Regions from separate parts of the Rossellomorea sp. YZS02 genome, predicted to be linked through region 2. Evidence: riboswitches for the same ligand, from Rfam matches in the RefSeq annotation. Region 2 holds a riboswitch; each other region holds the start of a gene.
What was found. Region 2 has a riboswitch for S-adenosylmethionine ahead of SLH55_RS07175 (O-acetylhomoserine aminocarboxypropyltransferase/cysteine synthase family protein). Riboswitches for the same ligand answer to the same signal wherever they lie in the genome.
Positions count from the first base shown of each region.

Region 1: another riboswitch for S-adenosylmethionine. It lies ahead of SLH55_RS12020 (methionine ABC transporter ATP-binding protein); the one in region 2 lies ahead of SLH55_RS07175 (O-acetylhomoserine aminocarboxypropyltransferase/cysteine synthase family protein).
Region 3: another riboswitch for S-adenosylmethionine. It lies ahead of SLH55_RS12920 (YezD family protein); the one in region 2 lies ahead of SLH55_RS07175 (O-acetylhomoserine aminocarboxypropyltransferase/cysteine synthase family protein).
Region 4: another riboswitch for S-adenosylmethionine. It lies ahead of SLH55_RS06645 (methionine ABC transporter ATP-binding protein); the one in region 2 lies ahead of SLH55_RS07175 (O-acetylhomoserine aminocarboxypropyltransferase/cysteine synthase family protein).

Region 1 covers NZ_JAXBLY010000011.1:19,125-24,780, forward strand. Annotated here, with positions in the region: gene SLH55_RS12005 (carboxymuconolactone decarboxylase family protein) at 620-985, opposite strand; gene SLH55_RS12010 (MetQ/NlpA family ABC transporter substrate-binding protein) at 1,403-2,227, opposite strand; gene SLH55_RS12015 (methionine ABC transporter permease) at 2,244-2,912, opposite strand; gene SLH55_RS12020 (methionine ABC transporter ATP-binding protein) at 2,909-3,931, opposite strand; SAM riboswitch class I at 4,084-4,190, opposite strand; gene SLH55_RS12025 (hypothetical protein) at 4,295-4,648, opposite strand; gene SLH55_RS12030 (thioredoxin family protein) at 5,436-5,656, opposite strand, start outside.
Region 2 covers NZ_JAXBLY010000005.1:191,713-197,368, forward strand. Annotated here, with positions in the region: gene SLH55_RS07170 (PLP-dependent aspartate aminotransferase family protein) at 1-845, shown strand, start outside; SAM riboswitch class I at 934-1,051, shown strand; gene SLH55_RS07175 (O-acetylhomoserine aminocarboxypropyltransferase/cysteine synthase family protein) at 1,313-2,608, shown strand; gene metX (homoserine O-acetyltransferase MetX) at 2,807-3,880, shown strand; gene SLH55_RS07185 (S41 family peptidase) at 4,034-5,491, shown strand.
Region 3 covers NZ_JAXBLY010000012.1:47,535-53,190, forward strand. Annotated here, with positions in the region: gene SLH55_RS12895 (nitrite/sulfite reductase) at 1-123, opposite strand, end outside; gene cysC (adenylyl-sulfate kinase) at 136-738, opposite strand; gene sat (sulfate adenylyltransferase) at 760-1,896, opposite strand; gene SLH55_RS12910 (anion permease) at 1,940-2,962, opposite strand; gene SLH55_RS12915 (phosphoadenylyl-sulfate reductase) at 3,020-3,718, opposite strand; gene SLH55_RS12920 (YezD family protein) at 3,822-3,977, opposite strand; SAM riboswitch class I at 4,063-4,168, opposite strand; gene SLH55_RS12925 (MaoC/PaaZ C-terminal domain-containing protein) at 4,364-4,768, opposite strand; gene SLH55_RS12930 (MaoC family dehydratase N-terminal domain-containing protein) at 4,765-5,214, opposite strand; gene fabG (3-oxoacyl-ACP reductase FabG) at 5,238-5,656, opposite strand, start outside.
Region 4 covers NZ_JAXBLY010000005.1:61,024-66,679, forward strand. Annotated here, with positions in the region: gene SLH55_RS06640 (LacI family DNA-binding transcriptional regulator) at 1-595, shown strand, start outside; SAM riboswitch class I at 1,304-1,409, shown strand; gene SLH55_RS06645 (methionine ABC transporter ATP-binding protein) at 1,480-2,493, shown strand; gene SLH55_RS06650 (methionine ABC transporter permease) at 2,483-3,148, shown strand; gene SLH55_RS06655 (MetQ/NlpA family ABC transporter substrate-binding protein) at 3,170-3,985, shown strand; gene SLH55_RS06660 (SEC-C metal-binding domain-containing protein) at 4,128-5,282, opposite strand; gene SLH55_RS06665 (amidohydrolase) at 5,545-5,656, shown strand, end outside.

The DNA.
Region 1 (5,656 bases), on a different contig from region 2:
CAAAATTCCGCCATTATACTGCCAATTAATAGTATGGAAGTGTGAATTTATTAATTAGAATGTATATTTATTGATTTTTTGATACTCTCTTTCAAAAATGGCAACTGTTGTTGCTTTTGACGAAGATAGTGGCGGTTGATTTCCGTTCCAGGTGCTCGCTTTCCGCGGGGCTGGCGGTGAGCCTCCTCGGCTGCGCCTGCAGCGAGAATCAACTGACGAAAAGTTTGACTATCACAAAGGAAATGTGAAGATAGCGTATGACACTGCTTTTTCATTCGTTGCCGTGACTGATTTTATTTCATAGTCCCATACTCTTTTTAAACGGATGGTCACACACCATTTTGCTCTGTCAACTACTGACTACGTTAGAGGGTGAAGGGAACTGCGTAGACTCCTACGGAAAACGGGCGTGCCGAGACCCCGGAAGCGGTTTTTGCTGAGGAGGCTCGGCCGAACGTCCGTGGAAAGCGGAGCAGTGCCCTTCACCCTCCTGCACCACAACCTAAATGACAGAGCATACCCAAAACTTAAGTCTGTATAAGAATCGCAACAATTTTTGAGAAAACTGCCTTACGAAAAGAGTCAAAAAAAAGAGAAGGATTTCTCCCTCTCGATTAGGTTATTGCTTTAATTGATTCAAGTCTTGAATCGACTGTTGAACCAGGGTGACTGCCTGGCTCATGACGGCTCCTCCGCCGAATGCAGCTGTTACGCCGATGGCCTCAAGGATTTCTTCCTCACTGCACCCTTGATCGAGGCATCCTTTTGTGTGATAGATGATGCAGTATTCATCCTGTGAATACAGACTGATTCCAAGGGCAATCAGCTGTTTTTCTTTTTTGGTAAGTACTCCTTCTCTAAAGCAGTGCTCGGTAAATGTGTTATACTGCTCAGCTAGTTCCGGCATTTTCTCAGTGAAGATTCCAAGTCCCATTTTATAATCATGAAGGGCTGCTTCTGTTGTATTTCTCGGTTCCATCTGCATTTCATTCAACTCCATCTCAAAATAGATTCATCGGAAATAGTATGAGCCAATCAGGAAATGATTATGTTATTAAATTACGGAAAGGGCTGTGATCAAATAAAGAGGCTGGGACATAACTAAATCTATACACTCTAAAGACGAACAATGAGATTACGTGTTACACCGCTGTTGATTTCCGTGCAAGACTTCGCTTTCCTCGGGCGGAAGGCGAGCCTCCTCACAGCTTGCGCTCCTGCGGGGTCTCACCTATTCCGCTTTTCCCGCAGGAGTCTTTGTCTTGCACTCCAATCAACAGCTAGAACCTGCTAAATACATGGATTTTAAAAATTAAAAATCCGAACGAGTTAGATTTTTATCAAATTACTCGTTCGGATTTTTCTTTATCTGAAACCCTTTTGTCCCAGTCTCTTATGATTGTTATTCAGTTACCGGTACCACCGCTCCGTCCCATTCTTCATTGATGAAGTCTTGGATTTCTTTTGAGCGCAATGCCTCAACCAAAGCTTTTACCTCTTCTTTGTTTTCATCACCTTTGTTCACTGCAATCACATTTACATACGGTGAGTTACTGTCTTCGATGGCAATTGAATCTTCGAGTGGCTTCAAGCCAGCATCGATGGCATAGTTCGAATTGATGACGACCGCATCCCCTTCTTCATTTTCATACATTTGTGGAAGCAGGGCTGCTTCGTATTCATAATCGAATTTCAGGTTTCTAGGGTTTTCTTTGATGTCTTCCAGTTGAGCCTGTGTATTCTCGACACCGTCTTTTAATGTAATCAGACCCTTTTTCTCCAATAAAGTAAGGATGCGTCCATGGTCGGAAACGGAGTTACTCATGAGAATCGTTGCGCCTTCTGGAAGGTCCTCAAGTGATTTATACTTTTTAGAGTATACACCGATCGGCTCGATATGAATTCCGCCGGCGTTGACGAAATCATAGTCATTTTCTTTCATTTGTAAGTCCATATACGGTGTGGTTTGGAAATAGTTCGCATCCAGGTCCCCATTATCCAGGTCTTTGTTCGGTAGGATATAGTCCTGATACGTCTCGATTTGAAGATCGATCCCTTCCTCCTCTAAGATCGGCTTCACTTGTTCAAGAATTTCTGCATGAGGTACATTCGATGCCCCAACCACTAACTCCTTCTCGTCACTGCCTCCGGAACTTGAATCATTCCCGCATGCTGCTAAACCAAAGATACTCGTTGCTGCAATAATACCTGCTGCCCATTTTTTCATTATCATTCTCTCCTTTTTATCTTTTATCTAATTTATTTGTAAAGAAATCACCTATTAGTTGAATGGCGAAAACGACAAGTAAAATCATGATCGTTGCTGCCAGTGTTACATCTTCCCTGCTGCGCTGGAATCCATCCAGATAGGCGAGATTCCCCAAGCCTCCTGCCCCGATGACCCCTGCCATCGCTGTATATCCAACGAGGGCGATGGCTGTTACTGTGATTCCTGATATTAAAGCCGGAAGTGATTCAGGGATCAATACTTTCCATATAATCGTACTCGTTTTAGCTCCCATTGCTTTCGCTGCTTCAATGACGCCTTTGTTCACTTCTCTCAGAGCAATCTCAACCATCCTGGCATAGAAAGGAGCCGCTCCTATGATCAAAGCAGGAAGAGCTGCGTTCGCTCCACGTATCGTATCCAATAATAATTTGGTGAAGGGAATCAATAGTACAATCAGGATAATGAACGGGATGGAGCGGAACACGTTGACCACTGCACTCGTTATGGTATAAGTAAGCTTGTTCTCCCACAAATTTTCCTTGGATGTAAGAAATAACAAAATTCCAAGGATCATCCCCAATACAAATGTAATTAACACCGACATCCCGGTCATATAAAGGGTTTCAAGGGTGGCTTCCCACATCTTTTCCCAATCCACATTCGGAAATAAGTTCTCCATCATCCTCGTAACACCTCCACCTTAACCAACTGCTCTTCGGCAAACTGAACGGCTTTGTTGACCGTCTGTTCTTCCCCGTCCAGATGGACGGATAGCGTACCGTAAGCTCCTTTTTGTGTTTGTGAAATTTGCCCTTGCAGGATATTGACTTCAAGATCGAATTTCCTGATCAGGCTGGTGATGAGCGGTTGCTCAGTCGAATCGCCCACGAATGTAAATTTAATGACTTTTCCATTCGGATACTGTTCCAATAGGTGCTGAATTGTTTCTCCCGTTTCCTCTCCTTGGGATACTTCCTTTACAAATCGCTTTGTCACCTGCTCTTGTGGATTCCGGAACACTTCCAGGACATCACCAATTTCTACAACCTTCCCTTTTTCCATGACAGCCACACGGTGACAGATTTTTTTGATCACATGCATTTCATGGGTGATCAAGACGATTGTGAGTCCTAACCGTTGATTGATGTCCACCAGCAAATCAAGGATGGAATCGGTGGTTTGCGGGTCTAATGCTGAGGTGGCTTCATCGCATAGAAGGACGTTTGGATTATTCGCCAGAGACCTCGCTATCCCGACTCTTTGTTTCTGCCCTCCGCTCAGTTGAGAAGGATAGGCATCCCCTCTGCCTTCCAATCCGACCAGCACCAATAATTCATTGGCTCTTTGTATCCTTTCCTTCTTGGGTACCCCTGCAATTTCCAAGGGGAACATAATATTTTGCAGGACAGTCCGGGACCAGAGGAGGTTAAAGTGTTGAAAAATCATTCCAATGGACTGTCTTGCCTCTCGCAACTTTTTCCCCTTCACCTTGGAAACGATTTGTCCATTCACATCGACAATACCCTGATTCGGAACCTCGAGTCCATTGAGCATTCGAATCAGCGTACTTTTACCTGCACCACTATAGCCGATCACTCCAAAAATTTCTCCTTCGGCAATGTCAATATTTACTCCATCAACTGCAGCAATCGGACCATTTTTGGATTGATAGATTTTCTTTACATCTGAAATGCTGATCATGTTGTCTCCACCTTCTTTCTAAGTAAAACGGTCGTTTTAATCAGGATTGTAAATATATCCCTGCAACCTCTCAAGCTCTTTCAGGATATTCAATAAAAAAATGCCCTCCTGCGATAAGCAGAAAGGCATAATCATATATAGGACTATCCTTTCTCTCATCTTTCAAAGCAATCGCTTTGAGTGAATTGGCACCATTTCAATTTTCATTGACGGTTGCCGGGCTTCATAGGGCACGTCCCTCCACCTCTCTAAATAAGAGTAAAGTATCAAGTTATTTAATTTTATTAGCTAAAGACTCTGAAAATTTGCTACAAGAGAGATTCTATCATCGGATATAGAAAAGTGTCAATTCTTTTTTTACTTTTATGACACTTTAACCGGTTCCTTCACCCTGGACCTTGTCAACCAAAGCACCGACTCCACAAATAGCAGCGGGCGGTATCCTCCCCTGACTTCAAGGATTCCTTTTTCAACCAGTTGGGACAATCGCTCTTCACCTGTCAACAGAGAAATGATATCCCCCTCTTCTCCCTCGATCACAAAATGTGCTTCAGGCATTATATCTTCTAATACTGCACAACGGCTGTTCGAAATGGAAATTCCATAGATCCAATCCCTGCATTGAAAATGAAGGATAAATGGGCTGTCTGGAAACAAGAGTCGTAAATGGTATCTTGAATGACACTGATCTACTAATTCCTCTAAATATAGTCGCATGAATACCCTCCCAGTGAAACTTCTATATACTTACAATTCCACTTCAGGTGATCATTCCCTTTTAAACATTCTCGACATGTTTTGAACGGATGTATCAAATTTGTCGAACAGTAAGAATTTGGATGATGGAAGGTCAAAAAATGAGGGGATTCGAACCATTTCCCGAGAAATATGTCTGCGAATGTAGAACGAAAAATGCTAAAATGTCCAAAGTATAAAAACAAAAGGCTGTTTTCGTAAACATTGTTGTTTTTGGATGTAGCGAGTGGCGGTTGATTTCCGCTACAGGTGCTCGCTTTCCGCGGGGCTGGCGGTGAGCCTCCTCGGCTTCGCCTGCGGGGTCTCACCTGTCCAGCGTTTCCCGCAGGAGTCGAGCACCTTCCGCTCCAATCAACTGACGCGAAATTTGACTATCACAAAGGAAATGTGGAGATCGGGTATGCCACTGCTTTTTCATTCGTTGCAGTGACTGATTTTATTTCATAGTCCCATACTCTTTTAAAACTGATGGTCACACACCATTTTGCTCTGTCAACACATACTACTCCAGAGGGTGAAGGGAACTGCGTAGACTCCTACGGAAAACAGGCGTGCCGAGACCCCGGAAGCGGTTTTTGCTGAGGAGGCTCGGCCGAACGTCCGTGGAAAGCGAAGCAGTTCCCTTCACCCTCCTGCACCATAACTTAAATGACAGAGCATCGTATATCTTGGTTTGTATGAGAATAGCAACAATCTTTGCGAAAACAGCCAAACAAAAAGACCCTCTTTAAAAAGGTCTTTTATCTCTCTAAGCATTCTTGGTGATGGTCTCATAGATGAATGGAACGGATTGAAAGGCATAAATCCTTTCTTGTTCCACGCTATCTTTTAAGAGGAGCAGGCAGGGTACACTTTCAATGGAGTGCTCTTCTGCATATTCGGGCAAGTAGTTCAAGTTTGCTTTCACAAAATGGAACGACTGGGGAAGTTTCTCCACAACGTCCATCATTTTACCTGCAACCTGGCATG
Region 2 (5,656 bases):
TCGTAGCAGCAGAGGATTTGTACGGTGGTACCTTCCATATGTTAAAAGCAGAACTGAACTCATTCGGCATAACCACATCATTCGTTGATTTTACAAATGAGAAGGAAGTAGAAACAGCGATCACTCCGCAAACCAAACTGCTTTACAGTGAAACCGTCACAAATCCATTTATGCGTGTTGAAGATATCTCTAAAATGGTCGCTTTGGCGGAAAAGCATGGCTTGAAAACGATGATTGACAATACGTTTGCCACGCCGTTTCTGCGCCAGCCTTTCCTTGAAGGCGTAGACTTGGTCGCCCACAGCGCGACGAAATATATCGGTGGACACAGTGATATCACGGCAGGGGTGGTCGTAGGTCACGAAGAGCTTGTCCAAAAAGCAAGAGAGAAAGTGGTCAATATTGGTTCGAATTTAAGCCCTTTCGAAGCCTGGTTGACCTGCCGTGGTGCCAAAACGCTGGCACTGAGAGTCGGGACACAGGCCCGTAACGCAGAGACCCTTGCAGATGAACTGCGAAACAACAGAGGAGTGAAATCGGTCTATTACCCAAGCAACCTATCAGAAAAAGGGAACGGTGCAATCGTGACGATTGAACTTGAGCCAACATGTGACATCAGTACATTCTTCAAGTCCCTTGGCTGGATCAAAATCATCCCGTCCCTGGCCGGTGTGGAAACGACGGTATCGTATCCACTTGGAACATCCCATCGTGCCCTTCCGAAAGAAGCTCAGGAGAAACTTGGCATCAACACCCATGTGGTGCGCATATCGTTAGGTATCGAGGATGGGGAAGACATCGTCGCTCAGTTTACAGACGCCATTGTAGCTTCTGTTAAAAAATAAAAAATTCTGAAAATACTCTTGACGATGGTGCTCCTTACCCTTTATAATTCATCTCAACGCAAGAATTTTTTACTTTGACAACTATATGCTCTTATCCAGAGAGGTGGAGGGACTAGGCCCGATGAAACCCGGCAACCTTCATGTACGCTAAAGCGTCGCATGAAAAGGTGCTAATTCCTGCAGGCGATTTGCCTGAAAGATAAGAGGAGGACCCTATTCATTTAGACCCTCTTCTTAGGAAGAGGGTTTTTTGTTTTTACCTCTTCTATCTTCTCAGTTTTTGTGTTCAGCAGGAGAATGTTTGGAGAAGTTCAGCTGCTGATATTCTTTGAAAATTCAGCAGGTGAATTCATCCCAATAATCAACAGCTGAAAAAACCACCCTTTTCAACAGCTGAACCAAACCAAACCAAACCAACCGTAAACCAATCCAAAGCCCAAATCTAAAAAAACCAGGAGGAATTCCCAATGACCAAATCATTCGATTTCGACACTCTGCTACTTCACGGCGGCCAGGAGCCCGACCCATCCACAGGATCAAGAGCGGTACCGATCTATCAAACTACTTCCTACGTATTCGATAACAGCGATCATGCAGCCAAACTATTTGCCCTTGAAGAGCCTGGCAACATCTATACACGCATCATGAATCCGACAGTCGACGTTTTGGAGAAGCGCCTTGCCTTGTTAGAAGGAGGCATCGGGGCCCTTGGGGTGTCATCGGGAATGGCCGCCATCTCCCTGTCGATCCTGAATATTGCTGGAGCAGGAGATGAAATCGTGGCAGCCACAAATCTCTACGGTGGAACGTATAACTTGTTCTCTACGACTCTGCCGAAATACGGGATCAAGGTTCATTTTGTGGATCCGACTGATCCTGAGAACTTCCGTAAAGCAATTACGCCGAAAACGAAGGCGGTATTTGCCGAAACGATTGGAAATCCAAGCCTTCACGTTCTGGATATCGAGGCGGTCTCAAAAGTGGCGCATGACAACCACATTCCACTTATCATTGATAACACCTTTGCCACTCCGTACGTGTGCAAGCCGATCGAGTGGGGAGCGGATATCGTCATCCACTCTGCAACCAAATGGATCGGTGGTCACGGGACGGCAATCGGAGGCGTCGTCATTGACGGAGGGAAGTTTGACTGGAACCATGAGAAATTCCCTGGATTCACGGAAGAGGACAGAAGCTATAATGGACTTCGCTACGCACAAGATGTTGGCCCGGCTGCATTTATCACCAAACTTAGAGTGCAGCTTCTCAGGGATCTCGGTGCCTGCTTAAGTCCTCAAAACGCATTCCTGTTGCTGCAGGGACTTGAAACCCTGCACCTCCGTATCGAACGTCATACGGAAAACGCATTGAAGATTGCGGAGCATTTAAATCAGCACAGCGGGGTCGCGTGGGTGTCTTATCCTGGACTGCCTCAGCATCCATCCCACGCACTTGCTCAAAAATATTTAAAAAACGGAGCAGGCTCCATCGTCGTCTTTGGCATAAAAGGGGGCAGGGATTCAGGGCGGAAAGTCGTTGATAATATTTCCCTATGGTCCCATGTTGCCAACGTCGGGGATGCGAAATCACTGATCATTCATCCAGCTTCCACGACGCATCAGCAATTAAATGAGCAGGAAATCCGCGCGACCGGGGTAACCGAGGATCTTGTAAGACTTTCCGTCGGCTTGGAATCTGTGAAAGACCTGATCGAGGATTTGGATCATGCGATTGAAGTGGCGTTGGAAACGTCGAAGGTATAAGATTTAGGTTTATTGAAGATAAATCCAGGGCTGGATGCTAGTAAAAGGGCATCCAGCGGGTTACTGTATACAGATATCAGCGAAACTGCTTCTTGCAGTCAAATTTAAATGAACCTTTAATACTAATCGGGACATATGGTCGGTGGAAAAACTCAACCCATCGATCACCCCAAACAACACCAAAAAGGAGGTGGAGGAATGGAGAATTCATATTCGTACGAAGTAAGCTCCATTACCATCCCATCCCTCACGTTAGAATCAGGCATCGAGTTGGAAAATGTTCATCTTGCATATGAGCGTACAGGTCGTAAAGATGGCCCTGTCATCCTCGTATGTCATGCCCTCACTGGAACCCATATTGTCAAAGGTACCAGTGAGGACCGCGGCTGGTGGGCTGGACTGATTGGCCCCGGGTCGTATGTTGATACGGAGCGATTCAATGTGGTTGCTTTCAATGTATTGGGAGGGTGTGAAGGAAGCAGTGGTCCAACGGCCGTCAATCCGGATACCGGAGAGCGATACGGTCCGGATTTCCCCCACATCACGATAAGAGATATGGTCCATGCCCAATATGAGGCGCTGCAGCAGCTATCCGTCCAGCACGTAGAAGCTGTGATCGGAGGTTCACTCGGTGGTATGCAGGCGCTTGAGTGGGGAGTGCTGTACCCTTCCTATATCAATAAAGTGTTCGCCCTTGCTGTCTCACCGGCACTGAATGATTATGGTCTCGCGTTCAATCATATCGGGATCACGGCGATCGAAGGGGATCCAGAATTTTATAACGGACACTATCCCCAGGGAGCCGGTTTAAAAGGGCTGGAGATCGCAAGGATGGTCGGGATGGTGACGTATCGGACCCAGGAATTATTCGATCAGCGGTTTCAGCGGGAGAGGACGAATGAGCAATTTAATGTAGAGAGCTATCTGGATTATCAAGGAAAGAAATTAGGAAAGCGTTTTGATCCCAACAGCTATCTTACCTTGTTGAAAGCCATGAATACCCATGATATCGGAAGAGGAAGGGGAGGTGTGGATAAAGTCGCTGAATCCTATCGGTGCGAGCTGATTTCCATCAGCTACGAGGGTGATTTGATCTATTCCCCTCAATACTTAAAAGACTTCACGGAACAAGTATCAAATGGGGAGCACTACTATATCCCGACAGCATTCGGTCATGACGGATTTTTAGTGGAATTTGAGAAGTGGGGAGGGATCATCTCTTCCCATCTCAAACACCATCAGGTTCAAAGAATGGCGACGAACATCAAATAATCTCCATCCAATCATAACTCGTCCCCTTCCGGCATATAGTTAGATAAGCAAAGACATCGCACCGCCTTAGCGCGTTTTTGTGTGGTGTCTTTTTTCGTTGGGTGGAAGATTTTCATCCAGACCATAAACAAACGACTAGCTGGAGGGGAATATATGGAGTGGACGGGCAGAAGGCTCATCATCACCATCATCATTAGCATGCTGATCGGTGCAGGAGGAATGTATGGAGGTTTGGAATGGGCTGATTTGGCAGGGGACGAGCCTGCTCAGTTCGATGGTAAAGGGGAGCTTAATGATAAGCTTCACAAGGTAGAGGTCGCTTATGATCTGATCAGCGATAAGTTTTTTCAGGATGTAGACAAAGGGCAGCTCGTGGAAGGTGCGATCCAGGGGATGCTGAAAACCCTCGATGATCCGTACTCTGTATACATGAACGCAGAGACCGCGTCCCAATTCAATGACGCCTTGGATTCGTCCTTTGAAGGAATCGGTGCGGAGGTCACGATCATGGACGGGAAGCTTGTCATCGTGGCACCGTTTAAAAATTCACCTGCCGAGAAAGCGGGACTGAAACCGAATGACCGCATCATCAAGGTGGACGGGAACAGTATCGACGGCCTCGACCTTTACGAGGCAACGTTGAAAATACGAGGGAAAAAGGGTACGGAAGTGAAGTTGGAGATCACGAGAGAAGGACTGTCGGATCCAATCGAAGTGTCCGTGAAACGGGACGATATCCCGGTTGAAACGGTCATCTCGGATGTGAAGGAAGTCAATGGTAAGAAAACGGGTTATATTCAAATTACCACCTTCTCGGAAAATACCGCCATCGATTTTAAAAAGCAGCTGGCAGAACTTGAAAAGAAAAAAGTGGAAGGATTGGTCCTGGATGTGAGGGGCAACCCTGGAGGACTCCTGTCGAGTGTGGAAGAAATCCTGAAACAATTCGTCACTGAGAAAAAACCGTATGTCCAAATCCAGGAACGAAGCGGAGAGGTGCTGAAATCCTTCTCGAACAGTAAGGAAAGAAAAGCGTATCCTGTCGTCGTTCTTATCGATGAGGGCAGTGCATCTGCATCTGAAATCCTTGCCGGTGCGCTGAAAGAGGCAGAAGGCTATCCCCTGATCGGGACGAAGAGCTTCGGGAAAGGGACCGTACAGCAGGCAGTGCCGATGGGGGACGGCAGCAACATCAAGCTGACGATGTTCAAATGGCTGACGCCGAACGGGAACTGGATCCATAAGAAGGGAATCAAGCCGGACATCCCGGTCAGACAGCCATCCTACTTCTATGCCCATCCCCTTCAGGTGGAGAAGCCATTGGAAGAAGGCATAAACAATGAACAGGTGAAAAATGCCCAGGAAATGCTTCAAGGGTTAGGCTTCACACTTGATCGGGTCGATGGATATTTCAGCAAGAAAACCGCTAAGGCCGTCAAGGACTTCCAGATCCAGGAAAGCATGGATGTCACGGGAATCATCGATGCCAAAACTGGGGAGAGACTACAGGAAGAAATAGTAAAAGCGGTGCAGAATGAGCAGAATGATCTGCAGCTGCAGGCGGCTTTGGAGTATATTGAAAGAACAGCAAAAGGAACTGATAAAGAATAGTCTGCTAAAGAGAAAGGTTCTTAGTGAAATGAACCTTTCTCTTTTTTTTAGTTTTATTCGTGAAAAAAGAGGGGATATAGGAATGGATGTCGAATAATATAACTTAATTTACCAATTAAGGGTTCTATATGACTAAAAGGAGGTGCAAGATTGAAAAAATAGATA
Region 3 (5,656 bases), on a different contig from region 2:
AGAAAATCCGTTTTCGGCATAATACGGAATATCCCCGAATATCTTCAATCCGTCTTTTTCGAGCTTCCATTGTTCTGTTTTGTTCAGCTTTTCATTAGACTCCCACGATTTCTTATATGCCATGATTTCCTCTCCTTATATCAATTGTTTTTCCTTTAATTCGGCCAACAGACTTTCTACACAATGTTCAATTGAGTTTTTTTCTGTATCCAGGACGATTTCGGGATGTTCCGGTTCTTCATAGGGAGCACTGATTCCCGTGAAATGAGTGATTTCTTGTTTACGGGCTTTTTTGTACAATCCTTTTGGATCACGCTTTTCACATTCCTCCAGGGAACAATGTACATATACTTCCAGAAACTCTTGGGGTCCTACCAGGCTTCTTACAAGATCCCGATCTTTTCTGTAAGGTGAAATAAACGCGGTGAGTACAATTTGACCACTATCTATAAAGAGTTTCGACACTTCCCCTATCCGTCTGATGTTTTCTTTACGGTCGTCCTCGTCAAATCCTAAATCATGATTCAATCCGTGGCGGACGTTATCCCCATCCAGAACATACACCTGCTTTCCCTGTTTAAAAAGGGAGGCAGCCAGTGCATTCGCCACTGTCGATTTACCTGAAGCAGATAATCCTGTGAACCAGAGAATGAAACTTTGATGACCATTCTTTTTCCTTCTTTGCTGTTTGGTGATCGTAGATTCATGCCATACAATGTTTTCTTGTTTTTCACTCAAGCTATCTTCCTCCCCGGCCGATTAATTGGATTCTTGTTTGAGACCCTTGATCAATACATCAATGACCTCTGGACGACTGAATGTTGAAGGGGGGACTTCGCCGTTCCTCAGCATTCCCCTTACCTTTGTTCCGGATAGGATGACATGATACTCTTTTCCATGTGGACAGGTTTTCGTCGTCGCCATCCCTTCACATTTCTTACAATAGAAGCTATGTTCGAAGCGAAGGGGTGTAATCCCGATCTCTTCTTCCGTAAACTGATCGAAAATCTTTTGAGCATCATAGGTTCCATAATAATCACCAACCCCTGCATGATCCCTCCCGACAATGAAGTGAGTACATCCATAATTTTTTCGCACTAATGCATGAAAAATGGCTTCCCTTGGCCCTGCATATCTCATAGCAGCAGGAAATACTCCGAGAAATACGCGGTCTTTCGGGTAATAGTTCCTTAATAGTACGTCATAGCTCTCCATCCGGATTTCTGCTGAAATATCATCTGCTTTCGTTTCACCGACCAGCGGATTCAAAAATAGGGCATCCACGGTTTCAAGCGCCGTTTTCTGAATGTATTCATGTGCCCTGTGCACAGGGTTTCTGGTCTGGAAACCGACAATCGTTTTCCATCCCTTATCTTTAAACCTTTTCCGTGTTTCAACTGGATCGAATGCATACTCCTTGAAAGGCTTCGATAGTCTTTTCACTAATGTAATTTTGCCTCCGACATACACATCACCCCGCTGGAATAGTTTCTTTACTCCGGGATGATTTCCATCGGTCGTTCCATAGACAAGGAGGGCTTCTTTATATTTGTCAGGTTCGAAGATATCCTCTACGTCGATAATCCCGTATGTTTCTCCTTTATATACAAGCCTGCTCCTTTTCCCAATCTGTACAAGATCAGCCTGCTCCTTATCGATGGGCAAAGTGATGGGAATGCTCCATACACATCCGCTTTCTAGCCTCGATGATTCCACCACGGGCTGATAATCCTTTTTGGTCAAGAATCCTTCAATGGGACTGTAAGCACCGATTGCAATCAGTTCCAGATCACTCAATGCGATTTCGTCCAGTGATAATTCTTGTTGAATGTCCTTGTAGGATTCTTCAGGTAAATAAGATTGGACCAGTACTCCTCCGTGCGCCTGTAAACTCATGCAAAATATCCTCCTTAACATATTTGTATAATCGGAATTAAGATCAAATTCCCCCTCCATCTTCGTGGACAGACCGTCTTTCCTCGTTAATGACCCTCATTAGGGACAACGCACCTATCGTGGCAATAATGACGCTTATCGGTACGACAATTGAGTACAGATCACTATCGATTAACAGTTTGACCAAAAAGTATGAAATACTGAGTGAGATTAAGGGAGAGACTACCCAGATTTTGACGATTTTTTTGACGATTTTCTTTTGCAACATGTGCTTGCCGTTTTTTGCTACTCCTAAGCCTATGATGGAAGAGGACGTAACTTGTGTCAGAGGGATCGGCAACCCATACAGAGAACTCAAGATGACGAGGAAGGCTCCTGTTGAAGAAATGAGAATTCCTTCTGCTTTAGAGTATTGCGTAATTTTCTTGCCGTTTGTTTCGACTACTTTCTTTCCCAACAAAACAGCCCCTAGACCAACAAATGCACCACCAATCAAGATTCCACGTGAAGGTGTTATCAACCCGGCACCGACCAATGGACCAACGGCATTGGCAACATTGTTCATCCCTGCTGAGAAAGCTTCAAAGAATCCGGCGATGATCAACAGATAAGCAAGCCACTGTTTATCAAAATGATACCCCCGCTTTTCAAGCTGGACTAAACCCCATCCTGCAAGCCAGGTCACTAAGAAGGCGATAACAGGAACGATAACCCAGAAAGACATAATCGTAATAAGTGATTTTACATACAGAACCTGATAGGCTACCCCGACTCCTACAACTGCTCCCACCGTTACTTCACTTGTAGACAGAGGAATGCCGATCACATTCGCCAGAAACAATGAAATCGTTGCAGATAATAAAATAATGAGAACGATCTTGATCGACAATAAATTCTGCGGGATGATTCCTGAACTAATCGTCTTTACAACCTCTCCACCACCCAGAACTGCTCCGCTTAGGACACCTGCTGCACAAATCCATAATGCTGTCCTGATGTTCTTTACCGCTCCTGCACCGTATGCGACTCCCATTGATGCAGCCGCTCCACTGGCACCAATGTTCATAGCAAAGAACAAACTAATGATAAGGGCTGTGATTTCAAGCAAAGATTTTCACCCATTTCAATGAAGGCCGCATTCTGTCTTTCCTTTTCCTTTCCATCTTCCGGAGCGGAGATCATTGATATCATAGGCCGGTGTTGTGCAATGAGTGCACCCGATACTCGGATACCCTTGATCGTGAAGGGAGTTATAAGTCAGATTATGTTTATGGACGTATCGCCAAATCTCCTTCCAGGTCCAATGAATTAAAGGGCAAATTTTAACCGATTGGAATTTTTCATCCTTATTGATGAATTCAACGTGTCGTCTTGTGGGAGATTGTTCCCTTCTCAACCCCGATATCCAGGCATTGCCTTTGGACAGAGCATCCTTTAACGGATCAAGCTTTCGAATTTGACAACATTTATTCGGATTTTTCTCCCATAATTTATCCCCATATACTTTTGCCTGTTCTTCCATTGTCAACTCAGGTTTTTGCATTTTAATGAGTAGTTCCGGATATGCCTCTTTCACTTTTTCTATCGTTTCATACGTTTCCTTAAAATGTACGCCCGTATCGAGGAATACAATGGTTGCCTTCGGCTGTACCTTGGAGATAAGATCAATGAGCACAATGCCTTCAATTCCGAAACTACATGCATACACCACTTTTTCACCATAGTGGCTGAACGTCCATTCCAGGACATTTAACGCTCCTTTGTAGACCGGATCCACTTCGAAATCCAAGGTTGGCTGTTTCCAAGTCTGATAGGTTAACATGATACACCCCTTTTCCTGATGCTTATCCAAATAAAAAGAGGCGATAACAAGATAAAAGGGTATCCCTTATCTTTGTTATGCGCCTCTAGTTTGTCTAGTCAGCTTATTTAATTCGAACTTTTTCATTTCTCTCTAATTGAATGACTTTTCCGTCTTGAACAACAATGGTGATCGACCCATAATTCATGGTCGCAAGCATGGATTGGATCTTCTCTGCTACTTCTTCAAAATTTGCTTGTTGACTTTTTTCTTTCGCCACATGATTCCCCCAATTTTCATCTTATCCAGTTCACTCACAAATAAAAAAACAACCTTCCATTTTGGAAAGTTGTTCAGGTAAGGATACCTTATCTTCCAAAATGGATAAACATTTTGCTGGAATTAGCACCTTACAATACGTAGGTTGCTGGGCTTCACAGGGCCAGATCCCTCCACCACTCTGGATAAGAGTTATTAATTTTAATATTCTAAATAATATCACATTCCACAAAGAAGTCAACCCGAGTTTTTTGATCGGATTTATATCTTTTGGCTCATTTTATGGAAACGCTCATTCTCTTTATGTCTATTCGATCTGTTTGGGATTTAAAACACTATTTTTAGATAGTGCTGTTTTCATTATTCTGTGACTTTCTTTCTCTCAAACTAAGAAATCAACTCAAAGACAACTTTACCTTCAATCACTGTTTTTTCTGCTTGATTGGTTGCAGTGACATTAAAATGGAGAAGGTTATCCTGTCTATCCAGCATTTCTGCCCGCAATGTAATCACATCATCCAACATGACCATCCCTTTAAAGCGTACCGAGTAATCCTTGATAAATCCTTCTTCATGAAAAGGACTGAAGAGTTTTGACACATTCCCCATCGTCCACATGCCATGAGCGATGATTCCTGGCAGGCCAAGCTTCAAGGCTTCGTCATCGATCGTATGAATGGGATTATAGTCCCCGGAAGCCCCTGCATATTTAATTAAATCGATTCTCGATACTGGATCCAATTCAACCGGAGGAAGTTTAGCTCCTACATGGAGTGATAGTGGTGTTGTCATTTACTCAACCTCTTTCTGACTGTTTCTGTAATAATGACAATCGCTTGAGAGGTGAAAATCCTTTCCCCGTGCATATCTTCACCCACGTCTTCCATGACAAGAAAGCCCAATTTCCCACCTGTCCCATTTCGTTCATAATAGTCTTTAATTTCAGTATGACACCGTATGCCTTCTCCTACCCTCAATGGCCTTTCATATCGAAAGGATTGTTCGCCATGTATCAATCCCACATTGGGTAAATGAAAACCTTCAACGGAGCCATATTCCAATACTCTCGGAAAAGTTGGGGGAGCGATGTTCCCTTTATATCTCGACCGTTTCCCGGCATGCTCATCAACATAAATGGGATGGGGATCTCCTATCGCTTCCGCAAACTTCTTCACCGCACCTTTTTCCACAATATTTAGGACTGGAGCCGAACGTTTCCCAATATATGCTTGAAACATAATTTCCACCTCTTTCTCCCTTTTTAATTTTTTGGTCCACCTGCTACATAAAGGATCTGACCATTGACAAAAGATGACTTTTCGTCTGCAAAAAAGGCCACTGCGTTGGCAATATCTTCAGGAATCCCGCTTCTTCCAACGGGGATTCCTTGCAGGCTCGCTTCTACCAATTGCTCAAATGTAATCCCTATTCGTTTCGCCGTCTCTTTCGTCATCTCGGTTTCGATGAAACCGGGTGCTACCGCATTGGTCGTAATTCCAAACGGTCCGAGCTCAATGGCGAGGGTTTTCGTAAGCCCTTGAAGACCCGCTTTTGCTGTGGCATAGTTTGCCTGTCCCCTGTTCCCGAGAGCAGAGGTCGAAGAGATATTGATGATGCGCCCATACCTTTGCTTCACCATGTATGTCTGCGCTGCCTTCGCTACATTAAATGACCCCTTCA
Region 4 (5,656 bases), 130 kb from region 2:
GGCAAGGGAAGGCTTTCCCATCGTGGTTCTCGATCGCGGGATCAAAAGCGACTACGTCACCCAGATCGAAGTCGATAATGTACACGGGGCGCTTGTAGCAACGGAGCACTTGATCGAAAATGGAAGCAGGGATATCGCCTTTATCAGCGGACCATACAACTCCCATGACAACGAGCTTCGTTTCCAGGGGTTTCGGGAGGCACTTAACAAGCACGGCATCGAATATAAATCGAAATGGAAGGTATCAGGGGGCTTCACCCGTGAAGGAGGCTATCAGGCGACCAAAATGCTGATTGCCCAACGGGATGTCCCCCAGGCCATCTTCTACGCAAATGATGAAATGGCCATCGGCGGCTTGCAGGCACTGAACGAAAAAAACATTTCCGTACCGGGGGATATCTCCATCATCGGTTTCGATGATATCCAACTGTCGGAATACGTGTCCCCGCCATTGACGACCATGCGTCAGCCAAAATATGAAGCCGGTGCACTGGCCGTTCATCTCATCTTTCAAATGCTCATGAAGGAAGAAGTCGATTCGTATTACAAATTGACGACCGAGCTTGTTGAAAGGGAATCAGTGAAGAAACGTTAAAATATGGATCCTGCTCTTTCCCTGGTGTATGGGAGGGGGCAGTTTTTTTATTTGTGAAACACTGTTTTCGTAAACATAGTTGGTTTTGGATGTAGCGAGTGGCGGTTGATTTCCGCTACAGGTGCTCGCTTTCCGCGGGGCTGGCGGTGAGCCTCCTCGGCTTCGCCTGCGGGGTCTCACCTGTCCAGCTATTCCCGCAGGAGTCGAGCACCTTCCGCTCCAATCAACTATACAGACGAAATGTTTTACTATCATAAAGGAAATGGGGAGATTTCTTATGCCACTGCTTTTTCATTCGTTGTAATGAACGATTTTAATTAATCGTACTTACTTTAACCTTGCATAACCGACGTTCACGATCTATTTTGCTCTGTCCACACTTACTACTCTAGAGGGTGAAGGGAACTACGTAGACTCCTACGGAAAACGGGCGTGCCGAGACCCCGGAAGCGGTTTATGCTGAGGAGGATCGGCCGAACGTCCGTGGAAAGCGGGACTGTTCTCTTCACCCTCCTGCACCACACCCTATAAATCTTAGTCTGTATATGAATCGCAAAAATCTTTGTAAAAACAGCTTTATGAAAAGATCATTGATATGAAAATAAAGATAACGCTTACATAAAAATAACCGTAAAAACAACTATTGACTTCCTTTCTCATACCCAGTATTATCCTTTATAAGATTATTTTTTGAAAATTACATACTTTCAATTATCCAGAGTGACCGAGGGATCAGGCCCTATGACGTCCGGCAACCTCCAGAAATGGAACGGTGCCAATTCCTGCAGAATGATTTCATTCTGAGAGATAAGTCGAGATAGACAGGCGATGCTTCTTTCAGTTGAAAGAGGCATTTTTTATTGGACAAAAAAGGGGTGTGCACATTGATCGAGATTCGGAATCTAGTGAAAACGTATAAAACAAAGAAGAAAACGGTGGTTGGAGTTGATAACGTTTCTGTCACCATCGGAAAAGGGGAGATCTTCGGCATCGTCGGATACAGCGGAGCGGGAAAGAGCTCATTGATCCGCTGCCTGAATCTACTCGAGACCCCGACATCAGGTGAGATCATCATTGATGGACAGGACTTTACGAAGCTCTCGCCAAAAGGACTCCGGCTCGCCCGTCAGAAAACGAGCATGATCTTCCAGCATTTTCACCTGATCAAATCGAAGACGGTTTATGACAATCTGGCTTTTGCCTTGAAAGCGGCACATGTGCCGAAAGCGAAAATCAAGCCGAGAGTCACCGAGCTCCTCGAGATGGTCGGTCTCTCAGATAAAGCGGATTCGTATCCTGCTCAACTCAGCGGCGGACAAAAGCAGAGGGTAGGAATCGCGAGGGCCCTTGCAAACAACCCATCAGTATTACTTTGTGACGAAGCGACATCTGCCCTGGATCCGAATACGACCAAATCGATCTTAAAGCTTTTGAAAAAAATCAACAAGGAACTGGGATTGACGATCGTCCTCATCACCCATGAGATGGAAGTCGTCAAAGAAATCTGCGACCGGATGGCTGTGATGCAGGACGGGAAAATCGTGGAGGAAGGTCCGGTGTATGACTTGTTTGCTGATCCGAAACAACCTTTGACGAAGCAGTTCATCGAAACGATTCTCCAATTCGAACTGCCGCAGCACCTGGTGGAATCAAGAAAAGGGAAGCTCATCAAGATTCAATTCAAAGGATCCATCGCCGAGGAAAGCGTTGTTTCAGAGGTGTTTCAGCGATATAAGGTCCGAGGGAATATCCTTCACGGAAAAATTGAATATATCCAGGATGTTCCACTGGGGATTTTCATCATGGAGCTGATCGGCTCACCTGACGAGATCGAAGCGGCAGTTCAATATATCACTGCGAAGACACAAAGCCTGGAGGTGCTCGAGGATGCTGCCTGATTCATTGACTGCTATTTTGCCAGAGTTGAATAAAGCCTTTTTCGAAACGGTGTATATGGTGGGGATTTCACTGGCTGTAGCGATCATAGTGGGGTTGCCTTTGGGAATTCTCCTATTCGTCACAGACAAGGGACTTTTCCTGCAAAACGGTTTTATTAAAAAGGTCGTAGGATTCGTCGTAAACATGGTCCGCTCGGTACCGTTCATCATACTATTAGTGGCACTCTTACCTTTAACCAAACTATTAACCGGGACTACGATCGGACCGACAGCGGCATCGGTATCCCTTTCTGTAGCGGGGATTCCGTTTTTCGCGAGAATGGTAGAAACGTCATTGCGAGAGATTGATAAAGGGGTCATTGAAGCCTCGGTTTCAGTGGGCGCAAGTCCATGGATGATCATCAAAGATGTGCTGTTGCCGGAAGCACGTCCGGCGGTCATACAGGCCATCACGATTACAACGATCAGTTTAGTCGCCTATTCCGCCATGGCCGGCATCGTCGGTGGAGGAGGGGTCGGGGACCTGGCCATCCGCTTCGGATACTACCGATATGACAACACGGTGATGATCACGACCGTCGTCATCCTGATTTGTCTGGTTCAACTCATCCAATACACGGGTGATGCATTTGCACGATTAGTCGATAAACGATAACTACTATAGGGGGAACAACAAGTGAAAAAGTGGATTCTATTAGCAGCATTAGCACTAACCGTGAGCGTATTAGCGGCTTGTGGGGGAGAAGAGGCAAGCTCGGAAGATAAAAAAGAAGTAACCATCGGAGCGACATCCGGTCCATATAGCGACATGGTGACCAAGGCGATCAAGCCCGGTCTTGAAGAAAAAGGCTATACGGTGGAAGTGAAAGAATTCAGTGACTACATCCAGCCAAACAACGCACTTGCCCAGGGAGATCTGGATGCGAACCTGTTCCAGCATAAAATCTATATGGAAACCTTCGCGAAACAGCATAACATGGACTTATCCGAAGTCATCGTCGTACCAACGGCACCCATGGGAATCTATTCACAGAAGTTTGATTCGATTGAAGGCATCAAAGAAGGCAGTGCCATCGCCATCCCGAACGATCCAACGAATGCTGCACGTGCGTTCCAAATCTTAGAGGACGCCAAGCTGATCACATTAAAACCAGACACTGATCCATTGACGGTTTCCGAAAAAGATATTGAGGAAAACGTGAAAAATCTGCAATTTAAACCAATCGAAGCGGCACAGCTGCCAAGAGCCGTAGACAGTGTCGATCTATCAGCGGTGCCCGGAAACTACGCATTGGCAGCCGATATGGACCTGCTGGATGCCCTCCAGCTTGAAGACATGCCCGACCAATACCGCAACCGCGTCGTCGTCAACACAAAAGACGTCGACTCACAACTCGCCAAAGACATCAAAGCCGTCGTCGAAGCCGACCAATTCGAAAAAGTCATCGACAAAGAATTCAAAGGTTTTGGTAAGCCAGAGTGGATGGAGTAGAGGGATGGACCTCCAAAATCAAATTGATAGGGGAGTAACATTCCAGTTCGGGGGACGGACCTCAATTTTCGTCCGAATCCAACACATAAACGTGAGAGGGACGGGCTTCCGCATGAAAATGCGGAGGTCCGTCCCTCATTTATTATAGGCAACACTTTTTATGTTTTTTACCGCTACCACACGGGCATGGGTCGTTTCGTCCTACTTTTTCTCCTGTTTGGACGGGTTGTGTAACGAGGAGTGGTTGTTCGTCCAAAGAATGCTTTTCCACTTCTTCGATGAGGCTTCTCCACTGGGGAAGTTTCGGATGATCCATCCCGTTCATGACGCAGTTGACGTAAAGGGATTCTTCCAGGCACAGCATGTTTTCATCATAGCCTTCTTCTAGGAATGCTTCGATTTTTGGAATCGCGTCAGTTGATAGCTGCTGGCATAAATAATCCGCAATCAGTGTTTTGGCGGTGGCGTCATCTGACTGATCAAATAACCTTAACAACGCCTGTTCCGCTTCTTTCGTTTTAATTCTTCCCAGCACATCAAGGGTATAGAAATAAGTATTTCCATACAAAGCGACCTTTTCCACTTCTTGTACCACTTGCTCCGTCCCGATTTTCACCAGGGCATTGGCCACTTCCTCCAACAGCAAATCTTCTGCTTCCTCGTTTTTAAATAGATTCACCAATTGCGGGATTACGCTCTCCTCGCGGATTTCCCCAGCCATATATACGGTGTATATGATCTCAAAGCCGACTAGCTCATCTTCTTTAATCTGTACTTCCCAGCTTTTAATTTCGCCTTTCTTAACCAGCTCGTGAATGATCCTTTTACCATGGTCGAAATACACCTGGTCATACTCATTCGTAGCCAAGTAATACATGACATCTGCAAGCTTCATGAATAATTCCTCATCATTTAAAGCGGGAAGCTTCGCAATCTTTTTCAGTTGTCCTTCATCTAAAAAAGGTTTTACATCGTTACTGTACTCTATCAGCAATTCTGTATCGGCATTCGCTATTAATTGAATGTAGAAGAGTACGTCGGTATCCTTCTTGCTCAGGCCTTTTAACCGCTTGATGACCTCTTTCATCCCTTCCTCATTCAGTGGCATGTACATTAAGTAAGGAAGTACAGGCGAAGAGTATTCAGAAACCTGTCCGCGGTCATGAGCTTTCAAACCGGTTAAAAATGTATCACCATTAACCAAATAAGAACCTTCCAACATCTCAATCGCATATCTCTGCACAAACGGATCCTCACTCAAAAAATAAGGCTCGACCCTCTCAACAAAACGGTTCATCTAACCATCCTTTATCATAAGTATTTCCTTCAGTGTAATGGGTGGGAGGGGAAAAGGGAAGAGGGACGGACCTCAGTTATGTTAACTCAAGGAGTGATGGTTATGAATATATCAGGATTTCATAAGAAAACTGTGAGGTCCGTCCCTCAAAAATTTCCGTCGATTAAAAGGGTTTTCCAGGTTACTAGCGAATGTATATATTAACGGTATTATTAAGGAACTTTTCCTTAAATAATCATTCGACCGAAAAAGGAGTTTTTTCATGGAATTAAAGCAGCTTGTCCAATCAGTAGAGAATGAAGTCATTGAGTTGCGTAGACATCTACACCAGAACCCGGAGGTGAGTGGGGAAGAGTACGAAACATCCAAGACGA